Regions from separate parts of the Vibrio gallaecicus genome, predicted to be linked through region 2. Evidence: predicted binding sites of a transcription regulator. Region 2 holds the regulator's gene; each other region holds the start of a gene.
The links. Region 2 encodes MetJ, which represses methionine synthesis genes. Its sites were predicted from a motif close to TTAGACNTNTANANGTCTAA; they were not measured.
Positions count from the first base shown of each region.

Region 1 (10,035 bases), 1.6 Mb from region 2:
AAGCGATAGATGAAATGGAATAACGCTGGATAACCAGATCAATCGTCATTCATTGCTTTCTTCTATTTGACGTCTTTTTGAAGCACTTCCATATCAAATCAATATCTCTCGATAATCATTTAATTTTGCGATCAATCAATAAATAGAATGTTTCAAATTACTCTGCTTTTTTTAGCACAATCATATGCTTTTCTTGATTTAACTCAGGCAATCTACTAGTTCATTAGCGTTATATTGGATTTCCTGTTCCTACACTGCGTCTATTTCTTATAGGTGCAGATATAATGAGAGTTTTAATAATGACCAAAGTTAACGAACAACGCCTAGTTGAACACTTTTGTGATCTTGTAAAAATTGACAGCGAATCTCGCAATGAAAAAGCTATTGCCGAAACACTGGCTGAGCAACTTGGGGCACTAGGCTTTGAAGTACATAAATTGCCTGTACCAGCTGAAGTATCAAATGGTTTTAACATCTACGCGAAGCTTGAAGGCTCACTAGCAGGCAGCACTGTTTTCAGTTGCCACATGGATACCGTCACCCCTGGCATTGGTATTGAACCTATCATTGAAGATGGCATTATCCGCTCGAAAGGTAACACTATCCTTGGTGGTGATGACAAATCTGGCATTGCAGCAATCATGGAAGCCGTTCGCTGCATCAAAGCCGACGGTCTAGAGCACAACACTATTGAGATTGCTTTCACTGTATTTGAGGAAGGCGGCTTATTTGGCTCTTTAAACTTCGATATGTCATTCATTCAATCTGAACACGCTATTGTTTTAGATACTGGCGGTCCAATTGGCACGATTGTAAATGCCGCTCCTGGCCAACAAAAAATCGTTGCGACAATTAAAGGACGCCCTGCGCATGCTGGTCTTGCTCCTGAAGAAGGCATCAGTGCTATCCAAGTGGCTGCAGACGCCATCACAAAAATGAACCTACTTCGCATTGACGAAGAAACAACAGCAAACGTTGGGATTGTTGAAGGTGGACAAGCAACGAATATCGTCATGCCTGAAATCAAAGTTGTAGCGGAAGCGCGTTCTCTAAATGGAGAGAAGTTAACCAATCAAGTTAATCACATGATTGAAACTTTCGAAGCAAGTGCGAAGCAGTTTGGTGCAGAAGTCGAAATTGAATCTACTCGCGCTTATGATGCTTTCGTTATCGAAGATGACCATAAACACATTACTGCTATTAAATCTGCGTTTGAAAAATTAGGCATCACGGCGAATACAAAACGTACTGGTGGTGGTAGTGATGCGAATAACTTCAATGCAAAAGGTCTAACGACTGTAAACCTATCTACTGGTATGGCTAAAGTCCACACTACTGAAGAATACATTGCTGTGAAAGACATGGTTTCTATCACTGAATTTGTTATTTCATACGTAACTAACTAATTTAAAGTCTCGATATGAATTCGTGGCGACTTCAATAACTCGCCACGTTTCTTACAATAAAAAAGCCGAACTCAAACAGATCGGCTTTTTTATATTCACGGATAATCAGGCTAACGAATAACAAAGTAAAGGTAAAAGTAGGCTCATTAGCTAAGGCTAAAAACCTCGGCGCTTCCAAAATTGGGCTTCATCTTTTGCAATGAGATCAAAGGTCTTATCCGCAATGATCTTGCCCTGCAACTCTATGGTCATACGCCATTTCCCAGTTTTATTCGAAATCGGTTCCCAAATCGTATCACCAAGATAAAAATCCCAATCATTATTGCCAACGTACTCTTCACCATCGAACGGTTCAAGAACTTCACCATCTTCAGTAGTAATGTTGGGGTGGTAAATGCAGTAACGAATTTTCTCACCTTTCGCTTTTTTAATGTTGATAATGTAGCCAAATTCAACATCAATCTCTGCATCCACTTGAGTCGTGAATTCTTGAATTTTCGGTAACTGTTTAGAACGGGAATCCCACTTTGTGTAAACACCGTAAGAAGTCATATCAACAATGACTGAACGTTTTGCCATGTTTCTCTCTACCTTGTTCTTCTTGCCTTGCTATTCTTGCCAATCGCGCTTCATACGTTTAATGACGGCGTCCTCAACACCATGAATATTTTGATACTGTTCACGGCAGGTCTCTATAACCAATTCAGCTTTGTATTTTAACGCCAACTGCCTATAAAACTTCATTTCCCATTGCTTCACAAATGTATTTGAAACGACTACATTAATACCACTTCTAAGCCATTTCTCGGTGGTGTCTTGACACCACCTGTGAGCATGCTGTAGCTGACTGGCATCAAAACGATAGTGCCCATCGTCTCCTACAAAAAACATATCGGCTTCAATATGTTTAGTTAGATTGGGTTGCTCAGCAACATAGTATTTAGCTTTCGTTGACTTTCCAGAACCAGGAAGCCCCCTAATAAGTATCAGTTTCACCATGAAAACTCTATTTACGTTATAACCACAGCAATATTAACGCAGCTCGCCTTATTTTTCTTACTTTGATTACCTACATTTAGTCCACCTAGCAAATACTTAGATGACAAACTCAACCGAATACCTAGCTTCAATTTACTTACTAACAGCGGTCTAGCTATGAAAGAAATGTGATCTCAATGTAATTCTATATCGACATAGAGATCAATATGCGATAAGTTCAGAAGTATAGACGTCTAAAAATCTAGCTTAGGGAGAAAGCTGTGCCTATTCGTATTCCAGATCAACTACCGGCATCCGATGTTCTTCGCGAAGAGAACATCTTCGTAATGCCTGTTTCAAGAGCATCAACTCAGGAAATCCGTCCACTGAGAGTGTTGATCCTAAATTTAATGCCTAAGAAAATTGAAGCTGAAACTCAATTCTTACGCCTTTTATCTAACAGCCCACTGCAAGTTGATATTGAACTGCTTCGAATTGATGATCGCGCAAGCAAAAACACGCCAACGGAGCACTTAGATAACTTTTACCGCCAGTTTGAAATGGTAAAAGGACGAAACTTTGATGGCTTGATCATTACAGGCGCCCCACTTGGTTTGGTTCAATTTGAAGATGTTATTTATTGGGAACATCTACAAACCATCATGAATTGGGCAAACAAGCACGTTACCTCTACCCTTTATGTTTGCTGGGCTGCGCAAGCTGGCTTGAAATTACTTTACGACTTACCAAAACGTACGCGCAAAGAAAAGTTGTCGGGTGTTTATCATCATAAAATCCACCAGCCATACCACCCAGTTCTACGCGGTTTTGATGACACCTTCTTAGCGCCTCATTCTCGTTACGCTGACTTCTCATCTGAATTTCTTGCTGAGCATACGGACTTAGATATTCTGGCTACATCTGATGATGCGGGAGTGTATTTAGCGGCTACGAAAGATAAACGTAATGTGTTTGTCACTGGTCACCCAGAGTATGACGCTCACACCCTTCACAACGAATACATTCGAGATCTTGGGGAAGGTATGGAACCTATCATCCCTATTAACTATTACCCGAATAACAACCCCGACAATAAGCCAGTCGCAAGTTGGCGTAGCCACGGTCACCTGCTGTTCTCAAACTGGCTAAATTACTGTGTATACCAACAAACACCTTATGACCTTGATAAGTTTAGCGAAGAGAACTTCACAAAAGATGACTAGCTAACAATTCAAACATAGTATTAGTGTAAACATCGTATTAATGGCGACATAGTTTTTATCTCATTGCCATCTACTCAGCCGTGTTATTCAAAGCCAAGTGAATCATAAGTTGGTGATTTGAAGACACGGCTTTTTTGTGGCGTATGAGTCGCATTATGCACCTGACTTAACCCACTACCACATTCGATTTCATATGATGGACACATGTTCATAAGGAGTCGAAACATGCCTGTAAAAACATCATTATCTCACCTAGTGTTATTGTCATCATTAACTATGGTTGGCTGTGTTTCTGTTACAGATGGTCCCGTTCAAGTTGAAGCCGAACCTAAAGCGATGTCTGAATCTCGCATTGCACTGGGTCTTGGTTATATGGAGCAAGGGAATATGGTTCGAGCTAGGGAAAACCTCGAATTAGCTATCAAACATGATCCCACTTATTACCGAGCACACCTTTCAATGGCGCATTACTATGAAAAGGTCGGAGAACCTAAACAAGCAGAAGCGACCTATAAGAAAGCATTAAGATATGACTCTCGAAACGGTAACGTATTGAATAATTACGGTACTTTTTTATGTAAACAAGGTGACTACAAAAAAGCAGACCAATACTTCAACCAAGCGATCAAGCAACCGTATTACTATTTGATTTCAGCCAGTTATGAGAATGCGGCTTTATGTGCGGTAAAAGCTGGAAATATCGACCAAGCGCAAAATTACTTTGCTCGAGCACTTGATCATGACCCAAATCGCGTTAGATCAATTCTTCAACTCTCGAAGATAGAAGTTACCAACAACAAGTTTTTAGATGCAAGAATTCGACTTTTAAAATTCCATCAAAGTTACGGGTATCAAATTCCATCTCTGAAAATTTTAGTTGAGCTAGAGTCTAAAGCCGGCAATTCAGCTTTACAGAAAAAATATCAAGCTAAGTTAGAAGAGTTAGAGGCTAGCTAGCTAGTGCTTCATTTTTCGTTAAGATCATTTTGATAAGAGGTAGGTTTACGCTTAGATACGGGTTTATGCTTAGAAGTGGACTTAGATATGGAAGCATGCTTTCTGGCTGAAGTTGAAGATCGTTTGGCTTTTCCATAAATCCGCTGGTGCTCTTTCCATACGATCCTAATGAAAAATAAAACGCCAACAAAGAAAAGAACGGCGAAGAGTACTTCTAACGTTTCACAAAACCAGACAGGATTACAAGGCATGTAGATTTCAATATCCATATCATTCCCCCTGTAATCCAGTCAGTTCTTAACCTTTATTTCAGTTTAATCCACTCTTGACGTTGTTGCTTATCCATAAATGTCCACGCAACAAAGCGGCTCACTTTCTGTCCTTGGGACATTTCAACCACCTTCACTTGCTTTACCTGCTGTCTATCCAGTTCTTTACGTAAGATCTCTACGTTGTCCTTTTTTGACAGCAGAGTGGTAAACCAAAGCACTTGTGTCGAGAATTTTCGACTCTCACGAGCCATTTTAGATACAAATTCGGCTTCTCCACCTTCACACCATAGCTCAGATTTCTGACCACCAAAATTCAGCACTGGTTTACCAGAAATTGGTTGCTCTTTATTCGTCATTGGAGTAGCGTTTTTACCAAGCTTGTTACTATCAAGCTTATTTCTATCAAAATTAGCCGTAGCTTGACCTGATTTCTTCGCTCGGTTGGCTGCCAAGTTGTCTATTTTACGTTGGCTGCCTTTTTCGGCTTCTTCTAAAGAACTATGGAATGGCGGGTTACAAATTATGACATCGTAACGTTCATTGTGAGCAATTATTCCTTTAAAGACAAAATCTTCACTATGTTGAAGCTTACAGCGAATCTTACCTTTCAAAGTTGGGTTACTTTCTGCAATAAAGTTAGCCGCTTTAATTGAAAGCGGATCAACGTCACTACCAGTAAACTTCCAATTGTATTCAGTTGCACCAATGATTGGGTAAATACAGTTAGCCCCTACTCCAACATCGAACGCTTTCACTGATTTATGTGGATACAACCCATCTTCGCATTCAGAGTTTAGAAGGTCAGCGACTCGATGTATGTAATCGGCTCTTCCCGGAATCGGTGGGCAAAGGTAACCAACTGGAATATCCCAATGTTTCACGCCGTAGTGGTGAGCAAGCAAAGCTTTGTTGAGCAACTTGACTGCTACAGGATCTGAAAAGTTGACGGTATCTTCACCTGATGGGTTCTTTATCAAATGTTCCGCTAGTTCCGGCAAAGCTTTCACTAGTAAGCTGAAATCATAACGCCCCGTATGCTGATTACGAGGATGCAGACCGCTTGGCTTACTTTGTTTCTTCGAATCTTTGAAGCCTTTTTGACCGTTCTTGCCTTTAAAGCCGCTCTTATTTTTATTTTGTTTATAAGAACCCGCATTCGCAGGCTTATTGGCTGTCTTCTTAGCGTTTGGTTTGCTTGTTGATTTGAACTTACTGGAACTCTCTTCATTTTTATTTGAAGTACTTCCTTTTTTAACAGGCTTTGATTTACTAGTAGCTTTAGGCGTTTTGTCAGCATTAGAGTGGCTAGCAGGCTTACGCTTAGGTAGGCTCAATGTTTTTTTATTTTCAGATTGGCTCATGAGGTTACTTCTTCAAATCTAGATAAATCATAAATAAACGAGCATCCAGCTCAAGCTGATGGTAGTCCGGCTCCATATGGCAACATAATTGATAAAACGCTTTGTCGTGTTTTTTTTCTTTTATATGTGCGAGCTCGTGAACAACTAACATCCTTAACAAAGATTCAGGTGCATCTTTAAATACACTAGCAATACGAATTTCATTCTTGGATTTTATTTTCCCACCATGATTCTTCGCTACATAGCTATGTAGACCTAATGCGTTGTTAATAATATGAATTTTACTATCGTAAATCACTTTACTGATAGGCGGTGTCTTTTTCATATAGCGATTTTTAATGTCTATTGCGTAGTCAAATAAGGCTTTTTCACTTTTTATTGTGTGATTTTCAGGGTACCGAGCCTCAAACCAAGCTACCAGACGATCTGACTCAATCAACTGGCTAACTGGAGTTACAATATGCTCGGGATAACCTTGGATAAAACGTAAAGAGGGATGCATTATTTAATGTCACCAATAGTTTAAAGCCGCTAACAGACAAAATAGCTGTATTTAAGGGCGCACAGTGTAACTGATCACACTTTTCTAATCACCTAAGATTCGCTACACTTCTCTGCAATATCGGTTGCTTCCTGTATTGCCGCGCTTCATTGAATATTGTATTCCACCGAGCACGGTAAATAAGTAACTACAGTTAAGTATTGAAAAGAGCAATAAACATGAAACGTGTTGTTTTATATATCGCAGACAAATGCCCGCATTGTAAAGATGCACAGCGTTATTTAGATTCTAAAAAAATCACTTACAGACTGACAAACGCAAAAATGCAGCGTGGTCGTAAGGAATTACAAGCAATGGGCGCTCGCTCTATTCCTGTACTGAAGATCGGCGACCAAGTTATGGTTGGCTGGAATCAGAAAAACTTCGATAAGATGTATAATTCGTAAAATACATTTAACCCGTTACTGAAAATTAATCTGTAAACAAACATGCTTAATTAAACGTAGCGTTTAACAAACTCAATGAAGGTTTTATCTGCTCGTGATAGGTAGCCTTCTTTGCGCCAGGCCAAGGCTAGATTAAGTTTTACTGGTGTAGAAAAAGGCACGCCCACCACATCTTTTTCATGTTCTGTCACCAAGCCCAATAATGCAGTAACTGCAAATTCCTGTTTTACGATCGAAAGAATCATCGCTAATAAGTTAGTTTCAAAGGCAATCGTCATGTCTAAGCCTGTTTTTTCACAAACAGAATCGATAAAGTCACGGTGAAAATAGCCAGGTTTAAACATCACAAGATCTTGGCTAAAAAACTCTTCAAACGACAGCTCCGATAAACTCGCGAATGGGTGTTCTTTACCTACAACTGCAAGCATTTCAGAAGACAGCAGATGATCAATTTCAAGATCATCTGGCACATTATCATTATTAATTACGCCAATATCGAGTTCGCCATTTAAGAGCATTTCTCTAATTGATTCCGTTCCGGCATCTATGATAGACAACTTTAAATTTGGATATTGGCTTTTAAAAGCCATTACAATTTGTGGAAAGAAATAGCTGCCCATCATACTTGGAGCACCTAACCTCACTTCCCCTTTCTCTAACCCCTTGAGCTCATTCATAGCTAATTGAGCATCTTCAAATTGTTGAGATATTCGTTTAGCATGATCGAACAACACCTTACCTTCTTCGGTCAATAACACTTGTTTGTCACCTCGACGAAATAAGGTGGTATCTAATGTTTCTTCCAACTTTTTGATTGAAATACTTAACGCAGGCTGAGCGATGTGAAGTGTTTTAGCGGCTGCTGTGAAATTGCCAGATTGAGCAACAGCTAAGAAGTGTCTTAAGGGTTTCGATTCAAGCATGGCTATTAAAATAATATATCGAAGTGATAATTTTAATATATTTCTTTAATTACAATAGCACTGTTACTTTGTTCACAAATCCTTACGTTGACTATGTGAAATCAAAGCATGATTGAAACTGGTACGCCTCAATACAAAAAAATCACTCGCTCACTCGCGATTGGGTCATTCATTATTTTCTGCAACCTGTACCTGTTCCAACCCTTACTGCCACATATGTCGGAACATTTTCAAGTAAGTGAGACGCAGATAAACTGGTTATTTGCAGCATCAACGTTAGGCTTATCTATTAGCTTAGTACCTTGGGCAATTGCCTCCGAAAGCTTCGGACGTAAGCCTGTAATTCTGTTCGGGTTATTTTCTATTCCTCTTGTTGGGCTGATGATGTTTTTTACAACATCTCTACTTGAGCTTGTTATTACCCGTGCCTTTATGGGTGTTGCCATTGCTGCATTTGCTGGTGTTGCCGTCGCTTACATGGTGGAAGAGCTTTCACCAAAAGCCTTTTCCATTGCGATTGGCGGGTACATTGCAGCCAACTCACTTGGAGGCATTGTAGGGAGAATTCTTGGGGGCTTATTTACTGATTTGTTTGATTGGAGGATCGCGGTTCTTATTTTCGTTGTCTTTTCATTTATAGGTGCACTCTTCATCTACTTTCAATTACCTAAACAACGTAAGTTCTCTCCTCAACGCGGTCTGTTCTTCCACCATAACAGAGCGGTGATTAAGCACCTCAACAACCGCACCATTTGGTTTGCTATGTTAATTGGCGGAGCAAACTTCGCACTTTTCGTAAACCTTTACTCAGTCATGGGCTTTCGATTAGTCGCGGAACCACACTCGATACCAGTGGGATTAGCCTCACTGATATTCCTTTGTTACCTAGCCGGGACCATCAGTTCCAAACTATCAGGACGATGGGCAAGTTCTTTTAGCCCTTTAACTGGGATGTTTTTCGGCACTTGCGTCAGCTTAATAGGAATGTTGACCTCGGCGATTGATCAACTCCCTTTCATGTTGATTGGTCTATTAATGATTAGCTTTGGGGCATTCTTCACTCACACGCTGGCATACTCTTGGGTCAGTCAAAAAGCCACTACCGCCAAGGCTACCGCAACTGCGCTCTACTTAGTTCATTACTATATAGGGGGGAGTCTAGGAGGGTTTGTCTTACTTTACTGCTGGCAAAAGTTTGAATGGCAAGGCGTTATTGCTGGGGGGTTAGTATTCTTTGCTGGTATTTTTATTGGTTTATATCAGTTATCTAAAAACCAAAAAAATCAGAGTGTGAAAGTTACTCAACCAGTTAAAGCCTAAGGAGCAGCGAATTATTCCTTTTGATTAGCACATGTTCTGATATCCTACGCAAAAATTACAATGGAAGCGGTCATGTCTCTAACCAATACAACACCTGATATTCAAATCATCCACGACCAAGTCAAGCAATGGCTAGACGATGTTGTTATTGGGTTAAACCTATGCCCATTTGCTGCGAAACCACAGCGTAATAAACAGATTAAGATCTTTGTAAGCCAAGCCGAAACGGAAGAGTCACTTCTTGAGGATATTATGACTCATTTTGTTGAACTCGATAAAACACCTGTAGCCGAACTAGAAACGACACTCGTTGTTGTACCTAACATGCTGCAAGATTTCTTCGACTACAACATGTTTATTGATTGGATTGAAGCTCTGATTAAGCAACAAGATTGGGAAGGTATTTATCAAGTTGCTACTTTCCACCCTGACTACTGCTTTGGCGGCGCAGACCCAGAAGATGATGAGAACCTAACGAACCGCTCACCATACCCTGTTTATCATCTAATTAGGGAAGCAAGCATGGAAAAGGTTTTGAAGCACTACCCTAACCCTGAAGCAATCCCTGACACTAACATTGCGCGTGTTGAATCATTAAACAACGAAGAACGCCGTAAATTATTTCCTTATTTATTCAGATAGATTGA
Region 1 is NZ_AP025490.1:1,451,754-1,461,788, reverse strand. Features, by position in the region: gene OCU78_RS06465 (M20/M25/M40 family metallo-hydrolase) at 300-1,406, shown strand; gene OCU78_RS06460 (DUF3859 domain-containing protein) at 1,563-1,985, opposite strand; gene OCU78_RS06455 (ATP-binding protein) at 2,016-2,402, opposite strand; gene metA (homoserine O-acetyltransferase MetA) at 2,666-3,607, shown strand; gene pilW (type IV pilus biogenesis/stability protein PilW) at 3,833-4,564, shown strand; gene OCU78_RS06440 (hypothetical protein) at 4,573-4,833, opposite strand; gene rlmF (23S rRNA (adenine(1618)-N(6))-methyltransferase RlmF) at 4,869-6,197, opposite strand; gene OCU78_RS06430 (M48 metallopeptidase family protein) at 6,202-6,699, opposite strand; gene OCU78_RS06425 (glutaredoxin family protein) at 6,918-7,145, shown strand; gene OCU78_RS06420 (LysR family transcriptional regulator) at 7,196-8,068, opposite strand; gene OCU78_RS06415 (MFS transporter) at 8,177-9,388, shown strand; gene OCU78_RS06410 (DUF1415 domain-containing protein) at 9,461-10,030, shown strand.
Region 1: metA (homoserine O-acetyltransferase MetA) is a predicted target of MetJ. The motif match lies at 2,623-2,642, and genes of this name have one in related genera.

Region 2 (10,035 bases):
AGGTTTTAGACACCTGTAAGATTATTGCAGCTCAACCTCGTGAAGCTTTCGGTGCTTACGTTATTTCAATGGCTCGTACTGCGTCTGATGTACTGGCGGTTCACCTACTTCTTCAAGAGTCTGGCTGTCCTTATCGCATGGACGTATGTCCGTTGTTTGAAACTTTAGATGACTTAAATAACTCTGAAGCCGTTATCAAGCAACTAATGGGCATCGACTTATACCGAGGCTTTATCCAAAACCATCAAATGGTCATGATTGGTTACTCTGATTCTGCAAAAGATGCTGGTGTGATGTCTGCAGGCTGGGCTCAATATGACGCAATGGATAAGCTGGTTAAAGTGTGTGAAGACGAAGGTATTGAACTGACATTATTCCATGGTCGTGGCGGAACAGTTGGTCGTGGTGGCGCTCCTGCGCATGCTGCCCTACTTTCTCAGCCACCTCAAAGCTTAAAAGGCGGGTTACGCGTAACGGAACAAGGTGAAATGATCCGCTTTAAGCTGGGGTTACCTGAAGTAGCCGTTAACAGCTTTAATATATACGCTAGTGCTATTTTAGAAGCGAATCTTCTGCCACCACCAGAGCCAAAACAAGAATGGCGCGATCTGATGAATGTGCTTTCAGAAGTGTCTTGTGAAGCTTACCGTAATGTTGTTCGTGGTGAAGAAAAGTTTGTTCCTTACTTCCGCCAAGCTACGCCTGAGTTAGAGCTAGGTAAACTGCCTCTTGGCTCTCGACCAGCAAAACGTAACCCTAACGGTGGAGTTGAAAGCTTACGTGCGATCCCTTGGATATTCTCTTGGAGCCAAAACCGCTTGGTTCTACCCGCATGGCTAGGTGCTGGTGAAGCGATTCAATATTCAGTAGACCAAGGCCATCAAGCTCTTTTAGAAGAGATGTGTCGCGAATGGCCATTCTTTTCTACGCGTTTAGGTATGCTAGAGATGGTTTATTCTAAGTGCAATTTAGAAATCGCGAAGTATTACGATCAACGACTTGTTGATGAGTCACTACTACCTCTTGGTGAATTGCTTCGTGAACAACTGCAAAAAGACATTAAAGCAGTATTGAACGTTGAGAATAACGAAAACTTGATGCAAAGCGACCCATGGGGTCTTGAATCAATACGCCTTCGTAATATCTACGTTGAGCCACTAAACATGCTTCAAGCTGAGTTGTTATACCGAACTAGAAAATGTGAAACTCCACCGCCAGAGCTAGAAGAAGCCCTAATGGTGACGATTGCAGGTATTGCAGCAGGTATGCGAAATACCGGATAGCCAGTGATTAACACTAAAATAAAGACAAAAGGTCGCCACGTGCGACCTTTTTATTTTGTAAAATAACCACTATTGAGTTTTCTATCAGTTTTTTGGGTTATTTTGTCCATGTATTCCACTTTATGCTTATTATTTAGATATAATACCGCTCCGCTGTGAAAACACTCCTATCAAAATATTCCACAGCACTAGGTAAGGAAACTTACCGCGCTAGGTGACAAACGGCTTTATAAGGTGACATAACCAACGAAACACGTTGGTGTTGCTTAGACATATACCAACATATCGTGCCATTAGAAGCACACTTGATGTTTAAGCATTAGTTTACTGTTTATTGACCATTTGGATTAAAGACATGTCATTACCACACGTAATCTTAACTGTTTTAAGTACGCGCGATGCTACTGGTTACGATATAACAAAAGAGTTTTCATCAAGCATTGGCTACTTCTGGAAAGCAAGCCACCAACAAGTTTATCGCGAGCTAAATAAAATGGCTCAAAATGAACAAGTAACTTGTGTGCTTGAACCTCAAGAAGGCAAACCTGATCGTAAAGTTTATTCTATCACCGACGCCGGTCGTGGCGCTTTAGGTGAATGGTTTGAACAACCAACTGCGCACCCAACAGTACGTGATGAGTTCTCAGCTAAGCTAATGGCTTGTGCTGTTCAACCATCAGATGCATACCGTATTCAACTGACTGAACTTGTAGAAGAGTCTCGTAAGCTAGTTTCTCACTACAAAGAAATTGAAGCAGCATACTACGCGACACCAGCGACATTAGATAAGCAAGCTCGTCTAGAGCGCTTAACACTGCGTCGTAACCTACTTATCCGTGAGGCATGGATTGTGTGGGCTGACGAGGTTTTGCTTGAACTAGGTGCAATGGCATAACGCTCTTCCCTGTTCAGATTGTATCGCTGTTAGCTGAATAGCGACTGTCTAAAAAGATAAAAGGCTTGAACTCTTAGAGTCCAAGCCTTTTTTGTATCTAAAGAATATGGATTAAACAGCTACCACTTGTGGTCGAACACCTAATGTATGGCACAGTGCATAAGTCATTTCTGCACGGTTCAGTGTATAAAAGTGAAAATCTTTCACACCTTCACGACTTAGAGTACGAACCATATCAATCGCTTGGCTAGCACCTACAAGTTGACGAGTCGTTGGATCATCATCCAAGCCTTGGAACTGCTGCGCCATCCAGCCTGGTACTTTCACATTATTCATCGCAGCAAAACGGGAAGCTTGTTTAAAGTTAGATACTGGTAAAATGCCCGGTACGATTTCAACATCAATTCCTGCTGCCACACAACGGTCACGGAAACGTAGATAGCTTTCAACATCAAAGAAGAATTGAGTAATAGCACGGTTAGCACCGGCATCAACTTTACGTTTCAAGTTAATAAGGTCAGATTGAGCACTTTTTGCTTCAGGGTGCACTTCAGGGAAAGCTGCAACAGAGATATCAAAGTCGTGACGGGATTTCAGTAAATTGACTAAATCAGACGCGTACATCTCAGGAGCACCGCCACCTTCAGGAATATCACCACGTAGCGCAACAATACTCTGAATGCCATTCGCCCAGTAATCGTCAGCAATCTGGATCAGTTCATCACGACTTGCATCGATACATGTTAAGTGTGGCGCTGCTACCAAACCTGTCTGGTTTTTGATTTCTTTAATAATAGAGTGAGTACGATCACGCTCGCCAGAGTTTGCTCCATAAGTTACTGAAACAAATTTAGGTTGAAGAGTTTTCAAGCGGTGAACAGAATTCCACAGCGTTTCTTCCATCTTTTCACTACTCGGTGGAAAAAACTCAAATGACACGTTTATATTATCTGAAAGCTCAGCAATATTTTGATTCAAAGCGTCGATATGACCTGCGTGCGTATATCCCATCTTACTCTCCCTGTGGCAAAAGCAACCACTAAATATTTTCAAATCCTTAGCGACGTTTAGACGTCTATATGTCTCCAGAATGTATTGAATACGATTTAATGTCAACTGATCCATTATGAATTTTTTTCAAGTAGATCGTGAGTAAAGCTCAAGAAGAAGGTCAGAGCTTGAGAATAGATAATCACCGAAAAGAAACAAAAAAGCTGAAAGTAAATGAATTCTACTTTCAGCCATATTTATGGGTTATTGCGGCTTGGTTAATCAGAACAATCAACCATTAAAGGTATTAAAATAAGCTAGACATACGATTCAAATCGGACTGAATTGCTCCTGCTGTCACCTCTCGACCAGCGCCAGGTCCGCGAATCACTAAGGGATTATCTTTGTACCATTTGCTCTCGATCGCAAAAATATTATCGCATGGCAGTAAGTTCGCTAACGCATGCTCTTTAGATAAAGCCTCTACGCCTACCGTTGCTTTACCATTTTTTTCAAGACGAGCAACATAACGAAGTACTTTCTGTTGTGATTGAGCTTTAGTTAAACGCTCTGCCAATTCATCACTTAGCAACGAAGCTTTATCGAAGAAGTCATCTACAGACAAATCTTGTAGCTCCTTCGGCACTAAAGACTCTACTTTCACGTTTTCAGGTTCAATATCTAGCCCTGACTCACGTGCTAAAATCACTAGCTTACGCATCACATCAGATCCATCTAAATCAGCTCGAGGGTCTGGTTCAGTTAAACCTTGCTGCCATGCTAGATCTACCAATTCACTAAATGGAACGCTGCCATCAAATTGCTGAAACAGCCAAGACAAAGTACCAGAGAAGATTCCTGAAAGAGCAATAATATCATCACCACTTTCACGTAAATCTCGAACTGTATGGTTAATCGGTAACCCTGCCCCTACTGTTGCATTATATAACCAGTGGCGACTGATTTTAGAAAAAGCATCTTGGACTTGATGATAATATTCACTGGATGCTGAACCTGCCACTTTATTTGCAGAGATCAGGTGAACCCCTTGTTTAGCGATATCTAAATATTTATCAGCAAGCAATTTGCTGGCTGTGACATCTAATACAACCGCTTCATCATAACCCTGTATTTCGCCTAAACGCTCAAGCCAGTCACTGCCGTTATTATTTACCGCTTCATCTGAGAAACAAGTAAGCACAGTGCTAGGGTCGATGCCCTGCTCATCAAACCAATAAGTTTGACTATCAATCACTGCCACTAAATCAAAGCTCATACCACGGCGCTTTTCTAGTTCAGCTTTCTGTTCTGCAAATAAACTTAACCAACTCGAACCAATGTTTCCTTTCCCGCACAGTGCGATAGCAACTCGTTTCTGTGCTTGGAATAATTGGGAATGGACACCTTTTACTAAAATAGATGTGTCAGCTTTGCGCATCACTGCAACCAAGCTTAACCCAGAAGAAGCCTCTGAGATAAACTCTACCGGTGAGTCTTTTAACTGCTGGTAAAAACCATAGCAATGATTCGGGTTTTTCGTCACACCCGCTCCAACCGCAGCCACCAAAGAGAAGCCTTCTTTAAGTTTAATCTCGCCTTCTACCGCATGGTCTTGTAAGTATTCTAAAGCACCACCAGCAATTTCTTCAGTGTACGCCAAGCGAATACAATATTGGTCTGGTTGTAATTCATACGCTAGCGGTTCTAATTGAGCGCGCTTCAACCCTTCGAGTACATCGGTAGTCAAACGCTCAAAATCGTGCCCGTGACCAAACGTCACTTGGATCAATAAAACTTCATCCAGAGACGTAATAATTTTCGCACCACGACCGGAAGCCAATACACGCTCAATTTGAGTGGAGCCCGATTCTGGTTGATAACTGCAACGTAAACTTAAATCCATCGCACTTTGAGCAACAGGCTGTAAGGTTCTGCTATGTAAAACAGGAGCAGCAAGTCGGGCTAATTCACTGGCTTCATCCAAACGAAGTAAAGGCAATAAACACGCATCCGATACTAGCCTTGGATCAGCACTGTAAACGCCGGCTACATCGCTCCAAATCGTGACTCGGTCGACTTCAGCTAACGCACCAATAACCGTTGCAGAGTAATCTGAACCATTACGGCCTAAAAGAACGGTTTCGCCTTCGCAGTTTTGAGCCATGAAGCCCGTAATCACAACCCGACAATGTGTATGTTGCGCCAGCACTTCTTTAATTAAAGCGTAAGAGCGCGAGCGATCAACTTCTGGCTGTGTTCCCGCTTCAGCTCGTAAGAATTCACGAGCGTCCTGCGCGATAGCTTGTAAATCATTCTGAGAAAGAAGTTCAGCAAGTAACCTTGAAGACCAGACCTCACCATGACCTAGCACTTGAGACTTTTGCGCTTCAGTCAGTGGGGCATTCAATTCACCTAATGCTGTGAATTCCGCTTGAACCAAACCAAGATGATGAGCGGCTTGATCGCCTTCTAACAACTCTTCAATTAAATTCAGCTGGAATTGACGTAATGACTGTAGGCATTCATGTGCTAAACGCCCATCTTTATCTAGTGCTTCTAAGAACTCGATTAAACGATTAGTCGTTTTACCAGCAGCGGAGACCACAACCAAATCAGTCGCGCTTGAATACTCTTTCAAAATATTCACAACTCGCTGATAGCATTCTGGGTTAGCTAAACTACTTCCACCAAATTTATGCAGTTGGCGTAAAACACTCATTAGCTCGCTTCCCCATTCTCGATGAAGTTATGTGTCTTAAGAAACGCTTGGTTTAGATCTTCAATAAGATCGCCCGCGTCTTCTAAACCTACAGACAAACGTAGAAGTTGCTGAGATACACCCGCTTCAGCCAAAGCAACTTGCCCCATTGCACGGTGAGTCATAGAAGCTGGATGACAAATCAAACTTTCAACACCACCTAAAGATTCAGCCAACGAGAACAGCTCTAGCTCACCAACAAAAAACTTCAACGCTTCAAAAGATCCTGCGAACTCAAAGCTCAGCATAGAACCAAAGCCTAACTGCTGCTTTTTGGCAATTTCATGACCAGGGTGATCAGGTAAGCTTGGGTGATAAATAGTGCCGACTAAATCTTGCTGCTGAAGCGCTGTTAAAATTTCACGAGAGCTTTCTTCATGTACACGCATACGAGCGCCTAAAGTACGAATACCACGTAAAGTCATGTAGCTATCAAATGGCGTACCTGTTGCGCCTATACAGTTGCCCCACCATCCTAATTCTTCAGCATGCTCTTCCGTTTTAGTGATGACCACACCACCAATTACATCTGAGTGACCGTTAATGTATTTAGTTGTGGAGTGAATAACAAAGTCAGCACCTAGCTCTAGAGGCTTTTGGAACACAGGTGTCAAAAACGTATTATCGACAGCCACTAACGCTCCGACCTCTTTTGCTTTACGACACGTTTCTGCGATATCGACCACTCGCACTAGAGGGTTAGAAGGTGTTTCAAGTAGGATTAATTTGGGCTTGAGAGCAATCGCTGCATCTAATGCGGTTTGATCCGACTGATCAACAAACAGGACTTTGAAGTCCCCTTTTTGAGAACGTGTATTAAACAGTCTGTACGTTCCACCGTAGCAGTCGTGTGGAGCAACAATTAAATCGTCACCACTTAGAAATGCAGACACCCACAAGTTCAATGCTGATGTACCGCAATTGGTCACAACGGCACCCTTTCCTGATTCCAGTTCGAAGAGCGCTGTTTCTAATAACCCACGGTTCGGGTTGCCCGATCTCGTATAGTCATATTTAGGCACTTCACCAAAAGCGGGAAAACCATAATTTGTCGAAAGATAAATTGGTGGAACAACGGCATGGTGTTGAGTGTCTGACTCAATACCGGTTCGAACGGCAATTGTGGCTGGCTTCCGGCTGCTCATAGGTGTTTCCTTACAAATTGGGTTCAGGATATAACAGCTGCTTGTCGGCGTTTTGCAGCTGTGTTAGATATATGTTATTCACTTTACTGCCATAAACATAAGACGTCAACACTTCTAGACGTCCATATGTCTTTGCTTATGGCGGTAAATCCCGCTAAAATCACCTTCTAAATTAATCTAACTACAAAAATGATGAAGGTACACAATGGCAGATTGGAATGGTGAGTACATAAGCCCATATGCTGAGCATGGAAAGAAAAGCGAACAAGTAAAGAAAATTACGGTTTCTATCCCTCTAAAAGTATTAAAGGTGCTAACTGATGAACGTACTCGTCGTCAGATAAACAACTTACGCCATGCCACAAACAGTGAATTGCTATGTGAAGCCTTTCTTCATGCCTACACTGGTCAACCGTTACCTACGGATGAAGACCTACGTAAAGACCGCCCAGACGATATCCCTGCTGAAGTGAAAAAACTAATGACAGAAATGGGTATCGAATTCGAAGCGTTTGACGAAGAATAAAAATAAATCACGTCGATGCCCTTCATATTTTCATTTGCTTGTGACAATAGTTTGAAACTAACTTCTGTATTTCAAGTGTAAGCTTGTCATACCAAGATACAAAAAAGCCGAATCATGCTTCCATGATTCGGCTTTTTTATGAGTTCAATGCTAAAGACGTAACATTAAGCCATATAATTTTCAGGCATCTCGATACGAGCAACACCAGATTCAACTGCAGCTTGTGCTACCGCTTTCGCTACGCGAGGCAATAAACGTGGATCCATTGGCTTCGGAATAATGTAATCCATACCAAATGTCAGTGCATCAGCTCCCGCCGCTTTTAATACTTCAGCAGGAACTTCTTCTTTTGCTAGTTCACGAATCGCCGTGACTGCTGCCAGTTTCATCTCATCGTTGATTTCACTAGCTCGCACATCTAGCGCACCACGGAAGATAAACGGAAAGCAAAGCACATTATTAACTTGGTTCGGGTAATCGCTACGACCTGTACCCATGATTAAGTCATTACGCACTTCATGAGCAAGCTCTGGCTTAATTTCTGGATCTGGATTTGAGCATGCAAATACAACAGGCTTATCAGCCATCAGCTTCAAAGATTCTGCTGGTAATAAGTTAGGACCCGATACACCCAAGAATAAGTCAGCACCTTCAATCACATCTTCCAGCGTTCGCTTGTCTGTGTTGTTAGCAAAAAGCTGTTTGTATTCGTTTAGGTCGTCACGGCGAGTGTGGATCACACCCTTACGATCTAGCATGTAGATTTTTTCACGCTGAGCGCCACACTTAATCAGTAGCTCCATACACGCTACAGCCGCCGCGCCCGCACCTAAACAAACAATCTTACATTCTTCTAGCTGCTTACCTTGAAGTTCGATGGCATTCAGCATACCTGCAGCCGTTACGATAGCAGTACCATGTTGGTCATCATGGAATACAGGCACATCACAACGTTCGATAAGACGACGTTCAATCTCAAAACAGTCTGGTGCTTTAATATCTTCTAAATTGATGCCACCAAAAGTATCTGCGATGTTCGCTACCGTGTCGACAAACTCATCGATTGTGCGGTGTTTTACTTCAATATCGATAGAATCTAAACCAGCAAAACGTTTAAACAGAAGAGCTTTACCTTCCATTACAGGCTTAGAAGCGATAGGACCAAGGTTACCTAAACCCAAAATCGCAGTACCGTTAGAGATAACTGCAACCATGTTGCCTTTACCTGTGTACTTATAAACGTTATCAACATTCTGTGCGATTTCTCGAACAGGCTCAGCTACACCTGGGCTGTATGCTAAAGCAAGGTCTTCAGCTGAATTTGCCGGCTTAGTCAGCTCAACGGCAATTTTACCTGGAATAGGGAATTCATGATAATCAAGAGCTTGCTGGCGAAATTGTTCTTGAGCAGATAATTTTTCTTCTGCTGATAATGGCTCTTTTGAAGATTGAGCCTGGCGAGTGTCGTCTGACATGAGCGTAGGTTTCCTAAGATATTATTATTTGGGGGAATCCTCTTCATGTTAATAGATGTACTTCAAAGTTCCTAGGTGGTTTACCTATCAGTCTCACTAAAAAACGAGATTTGACTACTAATAAGACCAGTGAACAGTTGAAATCTCTAAATGGCAGGCAACAAAAAAGGACACCGAAGTGTCCTTTTGGATGTCTATATAGCGAGTATTACTACTTGCTAGAAAGAGCACCGAAACGCTTGTTAAAGCGATCAACACGGCCGCCAGTATCTACGATACGTTGCTTACCAGTGTAGAATGGGTGACATTTGTCACATACGTCTAGGTGAATACCAGCTTTACCTAGAGTAGAGTTGAATTCAAATGTGTTGCCGCAAGAGCAAGTAGCTGTAACAGCTTTGTATTCTGGGTGGATTCCAGCTTTCATGGGATAACCTCAATTAGGCCGTGTCGCCATCCGATTCTAAGCCGGACACCACACGTAGTTAAAAAATAATTAAAAGTACCGCTTCGTAACACAAGGATACAAAGCCATACCTTCAAGGCGCAGTATAGTAATGAATCTGAGAAGTAGGATCAACTGATTTGATACATTTTTCACCAACCTTTTTTTCCTTCTATATTAAAAGCCAATATCAGTTCTTCTCTAACATCGCTAAGCCATTAAAAAACACAGCCTTTATGAAGCGATACCAAACTGTTTCTCGAATTTCATGGGCTTATCCTTTAGACTGTTTCGTCATTTCCTATTCAAAATAAAGCTGTCACTTTATGCGCCCAACTATCGCCCGTGTCGCACTACCAGTCCCTTTAGATAAGCAGTTTGACTACAAAATACCTAGTCACCTGTTCCCTATTATTGGCGGTCGTGTATCTGTACCTTTTGGGCGTCAAACATTAACAGGCATAGTCACAGCTCTAGTCAATGAATCCGAATTTAGCTTAGACAAGCTCAAACCAATT
Region 2 is NZ_AP025490.1:3,017,026-3,027,060, forward strand. Features, by position in the region: gene ppc (phosphoenolpyruvate carboxylase) at 1-1,283, shown strand, start outside; gene OCU78_RS13235 (PadR family transcriptional regulator) at 1,639-2,178, shown strand; gene metF (methylenetetrahydrofolate reductase) at 2,290-3,189, opposite strand; gene OCU78_RS13245 (bifunctional aspartate kinase/homoserine dehydrogenase II) at 3,476-5,887, opposite strand; gene OCU78_RS13250 (O-succinylhomoserine (thiol)-lyase) at 5,887-7,071, opposite strand; gene metJ (met regulon transcriptional regulator MetJ) at 7,277-7,597, shown strand; gene OCU78_RS13260 (malic enzyme-like NAD(P)-binding protein) at 7,762-9,072, opposite strand; gene rpmE (50S ribosomal protein L31) at 9,284-9,499, opposite strand; gene priA (primosomal protein N') at 9,844-10,035, shown strand, end outside.

Region 3 (10,035 bases), 200 kb from region 2:
TAAAGCCTTTTTCCGTAGAAGGAAATGCACTGCACTCAATGTGATCTGGAATTTCACCCTCAAAACTGAACATCTCTCCCAAAGCCCAATCACCTGTGAATTGAAAGGCATACTCCCCATCAAGCAAGGCTTTGGTTCCTTGGTTCCAACTAATATTCGGTAAATCATTTCCTACAATATTAGCAAGAGCCCGAAAGCGGTTTAGCGCCTCTAGAGTTTCACTGCTATTCAATGCGTCAGGATCTAAATCGACAAAAGCCTGTCGATAATAATTCGCCCCTCCAACACCAAATGCAATATTTTCAAAAATTTGAACAATTTGCCAAGGGTCTTCCCCTAAAGCTAAAGGGCTCACACCATTAGCTTTCAAAGTTGTTAGTGCCAGCAATAAAGACTCCCACGTCTGAGGAGATGAAAGTTGATGCTGATTAAGGACCTTTCGATTGATCCACATCCAATTCAATCGGTGAATGTTCAAAGGTATGGCAACATAATTACCATCATATTGATGAATCGCTTTAATATCAGGGTACAGCGACTGATCCCACCCATGAGATGCAGCGACCTCATTAACATTATTTAAAAAACCAAGTGCAGCCCATGACTGAATTGCCGGACCTTCCATTAAAGCAATATCAGGTGAGTACCCTGCAATGGCCCTAGCTTGAAGAATCGCTTTAGCAGGTCCCCCACCGCCACCAGTAATTGGTTCACTTTTTAAAGTAAACGGCAGAGAGTCAAACTGCTCTGCAACTACCGCCAAAGCCGACTCCTCTCCGTCAGCGGTCCACCAATGCAACATTTCAACTGATGGGGAAGAAAACGCAGGTTTCACATACAACAACACACTTAACAGTAGCCAGTTTTTCATAAGGCACTGACCAAAATAACATCCACTTCAAGACCACCTTCAGGCGAATTAGATAATTGAATATCTCCCCCATGAGCTCTGGCGATACTACGTGAAATCGCTAACCCCAAACCAGATCCTTCTACCCCTGTATTATTTTCTCTGAAGTAAGGCTCAAAGACCTTTTCTAACATATCCTCTCTTATTCCCTCCCCAGAATCACGCAACACGATTTGAATAGAATCAGAATGAGAAAACATAGTGATATTTACTGCATCACCATATTTAACGCCATTATCTACTAAGTTAAACAAGCAGCGCTTTATTGCCAATGGCTTACCATAAAGCTCGATCCTTGGCAGGTCGACAAGATGAACAGACACCCCATCTTTATTATGAACAGCCGCACATTGCTCAAGAATGTCATTGATATCAACCCACTCTAATTCTTCGTGAATATCATTATCTCGCATGCATTGTAATGCTCCATTTAGCATCATCTCGACTTCATTCAACAGCTTTTCAAATCTTAATTTTGTTGGTTCATCGCTCAACATTTCAGTCCGTAATTTTAAACAAGCTAAAGGAGTTTTTATATCGTGAGAAATCGCGTTAAAAAACATATCTCTATCACGCAAGTACGCTTTAATACGGCGATTCATTTTATTAAAAGCATGAATAGCGGCTCTGGTTTCTGAGCTTCCTTCTTCTTTTATTTCTTCAATCTGCATTTGTGAGCCCATCAGCGTGGCAGATCTTGCTAAAGAACGAAAAGGACGAATTTCTTTCTGTAAGACGACATAAGAAACGCCCATAAGCATAAAGGTCACGATGAGGAGAAAAATTATTTGCCGGCTATCAATAAAGTTATCGCTCAAACTATCAAAAGACAACGGAATAACCGTCGCTAAATAGAGCCACTCATTCTCTGAAAACTCCACCTGAATAACAGCGATGGGGAGATCCAGCTTGCCTAACACTAAGCTGTAGTCTTTCCACAAAGCAGGTAATTCATGGAGTTTGATTCCAGAATTAAATACCAGCAAGTCTTCACGTTTGGCTAAATTGACATGCACTTTATGCGAACCTTTAAGTTGCTGCTCTAAGAGTTCAGTTGCTTGTGTTTCCATGTGAGGGACTAAAGAGTGATTAAGTAAAGAAGGGATCGGAAGTTGATGATTATTCATCGATATAAAAAACCTTGTTCCTCCAATGTTTCGTAACTGCTCTAACACCAAGTGGCGATAATTAATCGGCAGACCAGAAAAGTAGTTAATGGTGTCTGCTGCAGCTGATGATATAGCGGTCATAGCGTGGCTAGCCGATTCTCTTTTTGATGCAGATGTAGCAGTAAACCATACCGCACCTGCCAATATTTCGGCTAAGAGAATCACCAAGAATGTAGACAAAGTGATTCGTGCAACCATTGACTGAAATATATTTTTTTTCAAAATTGAATACGACTAATATGCGAATCGATCACTAACATATAGCCACGATGCCTTACTGTCATAATCGTATTTCTATCTTCGTCCCTCAGTTGCTTTCTCAGCCTGCTAATTTGCACATCAATGCCTCTCTCTAGTGGCTCAGCATCCCTTCCCCAAAGGGCATGCGCAATATCATTTCGACTTAATAGTTGGTTGGGAGAATCCAGCATTAGCGTAAGCAAGTTATAGTCGGCACTAGAAAGAGATACCACCTCACCATCTTCATGTTTCAATTGTCGTTTAAGAGTGTCAAACGTCCAATCCATGAACTTTAATGTCCGTTCACCTTGGCTATGGCTAAACGTGGAACGCCTCAATAAAGCTTTAATTCTGGCTAGTAGCTCCCGAGGGTTAAATGACTTGGTAATATAATCATCAGCTCCAATTTCTAACCCAGCGATTCGATCAGCATCGTCGGTTACTGCGGTTAGCATAATGATTGGAACTTGAGATTGAAGACGTAGTTTTTGACATAAAGTTAACCCATCATCTCCGGGCAGCATAATATCTAGAATAATAAGATCTGGAGTGACGGTTTCGAGCTTCTTCCACATTTCATTGCCTTCAAGCGCTGTGATAACCGTAAAGCTAGACCGCTCTAGATATTCACTAAGAGCGTCGAGAATGTCCTGACTATCATCAACGACCAGGATAATCTTATTTGTCATTGCCAAGCCTTTTATATGAAAAAAGTGCATCAACATTCTCTTACTTCATTATATCTTTCAAGGGTGTTAGTGATGAAATGCGCTCAAACTCCTCAATGTAAGTTACTCGTTACAAATGATTCGATAGAGATGCAAATTATCGGCGAGACCAGAAAGGCATAAGCAAACCTCCATCTAAAACATAAGATTTATTATCAAAATAAATAAAGTGATACAGCTCGACAAACAAGATTTATAAATCTAGCGAGTAACATGGCTATTGTGCAATTATATTGAGAATGAGTTTACCTAATCCTACGGCTGTTTCTAACCTAGTTTTCTCAACCCAAGGAAAGGTTATGTCTGGATTCCCAGCAACTCATTGTTGTAAAAAGTGTAATGAAGAAACACCACATAGTGAAGTTCTTGTTCGCCAAACAAGCAGCTATGATACCGACAAAACTTTGTTAGGCAGAATTAAGCTGTTTGCTAACTCCATTATCAATGGTGGTCACTACTACAATATGGATCGTTACGTTGAATGTAAGGTCTGTGGAACTAGAGAGATCGATAATTGGGGAAAGGAATTCGAATAACTAATGTTTCTAAACACCAAATAAAAAACCGAGCCTATGGCTCGGTTTTTTTCTGTTCATATTACCGCTGTTTATTAAGCTAGAAGCTCTTTTGCAGTGCTCACTACGTTTTCAGTAGTGAAACCGAACATCTTGAATAGCTCACCTGCTGGTGCAGATTCGCCAAACGTTGTCATACCGATGATCTTGCCACCGAAGCCAACGTACTTGTACCAGAAATCAGCGATGCCAGCTTCTACAGCGATACGAGCTGTAACGTCAGATGGCAGTACAGACTCACGGTACTCAGCGTCTTGCTTATCGAACGCGTCAGTTGCAGGCATAGATACTACGCGTACCGCTTTACCTTCAGCTGTAAGTTCAGCAGCAGCGCTAACCGCTAGCTCAACTTCAGAACCTGTAGCGATGATGATTAGCTCTGGCTTACCAGCACAATCTTTCAGGATGTAACCACCCTTAGCAATGTTTGCTACTTGCTCAGCGTCACGGTCTTGTTGTGCAAGGTTTTGACGAGAGAAGATAAGTGCAGAAGGACCATCTTTGCGTTCGATTGCTAGTTTCCAAGCAACAGCAGACTCAACTTGGTCACATGGGCGCCATGTGCTCATGTTTGGAGTCAGACGTAGAGATGCGATCTGCTCAACCGGTTGGTGAGTAGGACCATCTTCGCCAAGACCGATAGAGTCATGCGTGTAAACTTGAATGTTCTGAACTTTCATCAGAGCAGCCATACGCATCGCGTTACGAGCGTATTCCATGAACATTAGGAACGTTGCGCCGTATGGTACGAAACCACCGTGCAGAGCGATACCGTTCATGATAGCCGTCATACCGAACTCACGTACACCGTAGTGGATGTAGTTACCAGAGAAGTCATTTGCTTCAAGAGACTTAGAACCAGACCACATAGTCAAGTTAGAAGGCGCAAGGTCAGCAGACCCGCCCATGAATTCAGGTAGCATAGCACCAAACGCTTCTAGAGCATTTTGAGATGCTTTACGTGATGCGATGTTAGCTGGGTTAGCTTGAAGATCAGCAATGATTGCGTTTGCTTTCTCTTCCCATTCAGCTGGAAGATCGCCGTTAGTACGACGTTTGAATTCAGCTGCTAGCTCAGGGTGAGCCGCTGCGTAGGCATCAAACTTCACGTTCCACGCCGCTTCTTTTGCTGCGCCCGCTTCTTTCGCATCCCATTCAGCTGCGATGTCAGCTGGGATTTCGAAAGGACCGTGTTCCCAACCAAGCGCTGCTTTAGTTGCTGTAATTTCATCAGCACCGAGTGGAGCACCGTGACAGTCGTGCGTACCCGCTTTGTTTGGAGAACCAAAACCAATGATAGTTTTAGTACAAATAAGTGTTGGACGAGGATCCGCTTTAGCCGCTTCAATAGCCGCGTTGATCGCGTCAGCATCGTGACCGTCAACCGCTGGGATTACATGCCAGCCGTATGCTTCAAAACGCTTAGGTGTATCGTCAGAGAACCAGCCTTCCACTTCGCCATCGATTGAGATGCCGTTGTCATCCCAGAAAGCAACCAGCTTACCAAGACCTAACGTACCCGCTAGAGAGCATGCTTCGTGAGAGATACCTTCCATCAGACAACCATCACCCATGAATGCATAAGTGAAGTGATCGACGATGTCGTGACCTTCTTTGTTGAACTGTGCAGCAAGAGCTTTCTCAGCCATTGCCATACCAACAGCGTTAGTGATGCCTTGACCTAGAGGACCTGTCGTCGTCTCGATACCTGGTGCGTAACCGTACTCAGGGTGACCTGGAGTCTTAGAGTGTAGCTGACGGAAGTTCTTAAGATCTTCAATTGAAAGCTCGTAACCTGCTAGGTGAAGCAGAGAGTAAATCAACATTGAACCGTGACCATTTGAAAGAATAAAACGGTCGCGATCTGCCCACTCAGGGTTTGAAGGATTGTGGTTCAAATGACCACGCCAAAGTACTTCAGCGATGTCAGCCATACCCATAGGGGCGCCTGGGTGACCTGAATTTGCTTGTTGAACACCGTCCATGCTAAGTGCGCGGATTGCATTGGCTAGATCTTTACGAGAAGGCATGTCTGCTCCTGGATGCGTAAGCGATTTAAGAAAAAGAGGATAAGGCTAAACTTTTCTTGTTATTTAGCCGCCAGTATTCTCTCAAACGACTATAGTGACTGCAAACGTTTTACAGGGCTTATAAGCGGCATTTTCTGCATTTTTATGACATTTATCCCTCTAAACCGTTGGTTATCCTTATTCATACGCAAACGTTTAGTTATGACATATCCGAAAAAAGAGCTTGTAATTCAACCTATGAAAACTAAAATAGACGTCTAGATGTAGAAACACCTACATAATATAATGTAATTATTAGCGACGACTTATAAATTTATCGGCGCTTTTTAACTATTTACGCCTCAACGTATTACGTTCAAAACTAAAAGTGGAGCTCTCATGGCTAAGCACCTTTTCACTTCTGAATCTGTTTCAGAAGGTCATCCAGATAAAATTGCAGACCAAATCTCTGATGCTGTTCTTGATGCCATCTTGGAACAAGATCCAAAAGCACGTGTTGCTTGTGAGACTTACGTAAAAACCGGCATGGTAATGGTTGGCGGTGAAGTAACAACGTCTGCATGGGTTGATATCGAAGAAATCACTCGTGAAACCGTTCGTGAAATTGGTTACGTTCATTCTGACATGGGCTTTGACGCTGACTCTTGTGCAGTACTAAACACAATTGGTAAGCAGTCTCCAGATATCAACCAAGGTGTTGATAAAGCTGACCCTAAAGAGCAAGGTGCGGGCGACCAAGGTATCATGTTTGGTTACGCAACTAACGAAACTCCAATCCTAATGCCAGCTCCAATTACTTACTCTCACCTTCTTGTTAAAAAGCAAGCTGAAGTACGTAAGAGCGGAAAATTAGATTTCCTTCGTCCAGATGCTAAATCTCAGGTAACTTTCCAATACGACCAAGGTCAGATCGTTGGTATCGATGCAGTCGTACTTTCTACTCAACACTGTGATTCAGTAACCACACCGGATCTACGTGAAGCAGTAATGGAAGAGATCATCAAGCCAGTACTTCCTGCAGAGTGGATCAACAAAGACACTAACTTCTTCATCAACCCAACAGGCCGTTTCGTAATCGGTGGTCCTATGGGTGACTGTGGTCTTACAGGTCGTAAGATCATCGTTGATACTTACGGTGGCGCAGCTCGTCACGGTGGTGGTGCATTCTCTGGTAAAGATCCATCAAAAGTTGACCGTTCAGCAGCTTACGCAGCACGTTACGTTGCTAAAAACATCGTTGCTGCTGGTATGGCTGACCGTTGTGAGATTCAACTGTCTTACGCTATCGGTGTTGCTGATCCAACCTCTATCATGGTTGAAACGTTTGGTACTGAGAAAGTAGCACACGAAATCATCATTGAAGCGGTTCGCCAAAACTTCGATCTTCGTCCATACGGCTTACAAGAAATGCTTAACCTTCTTCAACCGATCTACAAGCAGACAGCTGCATACGGTCACTTTGGTCGTGAAGAATTCCCTTGGGAAGCAACTGACAAAGCCGCTATCCTTGCGGACTTTGCAGGTCTAAAATAATTTAGATAACGCAAATCAGACTTTTAAAGCCCTTACTTTCTAGTAAGGGCTTTATTTTTATGAAGTTATTCAACTTAGCCACCTTCCCAGCTTTCCTTCTAAACATCCCCCCTCAAAAATAATCATTCAAAAAGCCTCTGTGTAAGTTGTATTTTTTGATACTACTGCCAATAGTTAATACTGTTCCTAGGCAATAATGTGCTTACATTAAATGCAAAAATGTTAGTTTCAGATTCAGAGTTTATCGACTCCCTCTCGCTAGCAAAATGCTTAAGAGTCTAGCTATACCATTAGCAACCACACCTTTTGCTAGTTTAGGTATAACAAACCTCTTTTATTGAAATTTGAGCACTGGTACTGCAGTACAACCTAGAACTCTAGCGTTGAAATGGTCGTGATAATGCACAGTTTGAAGTGCAGTAAATCAGCTACATTCAATGAATTTTAACTAGGATGTTATTAACTGGGGGGATCTATGTCTCGTACAGCACAACCAGCAGATTTTAATAATAAGAAAAAGCATAAGGTCAGCGATAGCGAATACGCACGAACGATTCCTTGCAATCAAGTCAGCGTATCAGCACCTTTCCATTGGCTTTCTCTTGCTCTACATGACTTCATTCGAATGCCTTTCATCAGCGCCTTTTACGGGCTTTGTTTTATGGCAGCCGCAGTTGCTATCGTTCAATTAGTGCAATGGCAAGGTACACACCTTGTTGTTATGCCAAGTTTAATTGTTTACATGCTTATTGGTCCCTTCTTAGCTTTAGGGCTTTATGATGCAAGCTGGGAAAGAGAGAAAGGTCATGATGCAAGCCTATTCCATTCAATTAAAGCCATTTCAAGGAACTCTTCTTCACAGTGGGCTTTTGCCATTGTGTTGATGGTTGCTATGATTTTTTGGATGAGAATTGCAGCATTATTACATGCCCTTTACCCTTCTGTTCAGGGGGCACCACTCACTGAGTTTGCTCCATTTTTAATAACAGGTTCAGTCATTGGTCTTGTTATTGCGAGTCTCATTTTTAGTATTTCTGCCTTCTCTATTCCGTTAATGATGGAAAGAAGAGTGGATGTAATGAGTGCTATATTTACAAGTTTCAATGCCGTTAAGTCGAATATCCCGGCAATGATTGTGTGGGCAGCTTTGATAGGTATCGGCGTATTAGTTGGATTTGCAACTTATGGATTAGGAATGATAGTCACAATGCCATTGCTTGGTTACGGCACATGGCACGCCTATCACGACACTATAAAGAAAAAACATCATCCGTAGGTCTCCTACCTGTAGTCATTGTGATGATATTATTTGGCCTTAGCTCACCCTAAGGCCATTTTTTGGAGTTCATCAACTTGCCATACTGCTCTTTACAACACCGCGTGAATAAAAAGATCGTAGAATGCATCACTCAAGCCAATCAACACTTCTTACGTCAATTCCCAGTGCCTAAAGTTTCTTTTAAGTTAAGAGGCAAGGCAGCAGGCAAAGCCTATTTGCAGCTTAACGAAATAAAAATTAACCGTGTTTTATTTGAAGAGAATGTAGAAGCTTTTTTAAATGAGGTGATCCCACATGAGATCGCACACCTGATTACCTATCAAGTGTATGGGCGAGTTAGACCGCACGGTAAAGAATGGCAATCTGTCATGGAAGGGATATTTCAAGTTCCAGCCAAAACTACACATAACTTTGAAATTAAATCAGTTCAAGGAAAAACCTTTGAGTATCAGTGTAGTTGCACTACATACCCTTTATCTATTCGCCGCCATAATAAGGTTTTACGTAGGCAATCGACTTACCGATGCCAACAATGTAGTCAACTATTAACGTTTACGGGAATACAACTCAGTTAAAAGATCCTATCTAGTTGCACTCATTTTATCCTCGCATATTGCCTGTTATCCCTTTGTTCCCACACCTAACCATCCTCTTGGTCACAAGGTATTCAGCTAAACAAACGGTGCCTATGTGAAAATACGATAGAGAATTTCATAAATTGAGTGCTAGACTGATATTTATCATACTTTTATCAGTCTTTATTTTATGAAACTCATAAACTTGAAAGCACTTAGCCTATCGGTGTCCTTTTGCTTACTTCTAGGTTTTAGCCTATCCCAAAGCGCCTTTGCCGCTCCTCCTAGTTCTTTTTCAAAAGCCAAGAAAGAAGCGGTGAAAATTTATCTTGATCACCCGACTTCATTTTACTGTGGTTGCGACATCACTTGGAAAGATAAAAAGAAAGGCATCCCCGACCTTGACTCATGCGGCTACGAAGTTCGAAAGCAGCTAAAACGCGCTTCTCGCATTGAATGGGAACATGTAGTGCCAGCATGGCAGTTTGGTCACCAAAGACAATGTTGGCAGTCAGGAGGGCGTAAGAACTGTACTAGAAACGATAAAGTATTTAAATCGATGGAAGCAGACCTGCATAACTTAGTTCCTGCCATTGGCGAGGTAAATGGCGATCGATCTAACTACAATTTCAGCCAGTGGAATGGGGTTGATGGTGTAAGTTACGGACAGTGTGAAGTTCAGGTTAACTTTAAACAACGTAAAGTAATGCCAACTGATCGCTCTAAAGGCGCAATTGCGCGTACATACCTGTACATGAGCCAAGAATATGGGTTCAAGCTATCGAAGCAGCAAACCAACTTGATGATGGCTTGGGATAAACAATATCCTGTGACTGAATGGGAGTGCACTAGAGACGAACGGATTCATAGCATTCAAAAGAACCACAACCCATTTGTCTATAAGCATTGTCAGTAACCAACGTTTCCTATCTAACAAAAAAGCACCGAACAAATTCATGTTCGGTGCTTTTTAATTTATATTCCAATAAAGAGTGG
Region 3 is NZ_AP025490.1:2,814,279-2,824,313, forward strand. Features, by position in the region: gene OCU78_RS12190 (ABC transporter substrate-binding protein) at 1-871, opposite strand, end outside; gene OCU78_RS12195 (ATP-binding protein) at 868-2,301, opposite strand; gene OCU78_RS12200 (response regulator) at 2,298-3,008, opposite strand; gene OCU78_RS12205 (hypothetical protein) at 3,347-3,583, shown strand; gene tkt (transketolase) at 3,658-5,652, opposite strand; gene metK (methionine adenosyltransferase) at 6,031-7,185, shown strand; gene OCU78_RS12220 (DUF2189 domain-containing protein) at 7,661-8,461, shown strand; gene OCU78_RS12225 (SprT family zinc-dependent metalloprotease) at 8,539-9,039, shown strand; gene OCU78_RS12230 (endonuclease) at 9,230-9,955, shown strand.
Region 3: metK (methionine adenosyltransferase) is a predicted target of MetJ. The motif match lies at 5,902-5,921, and genes of this name have one in related genera.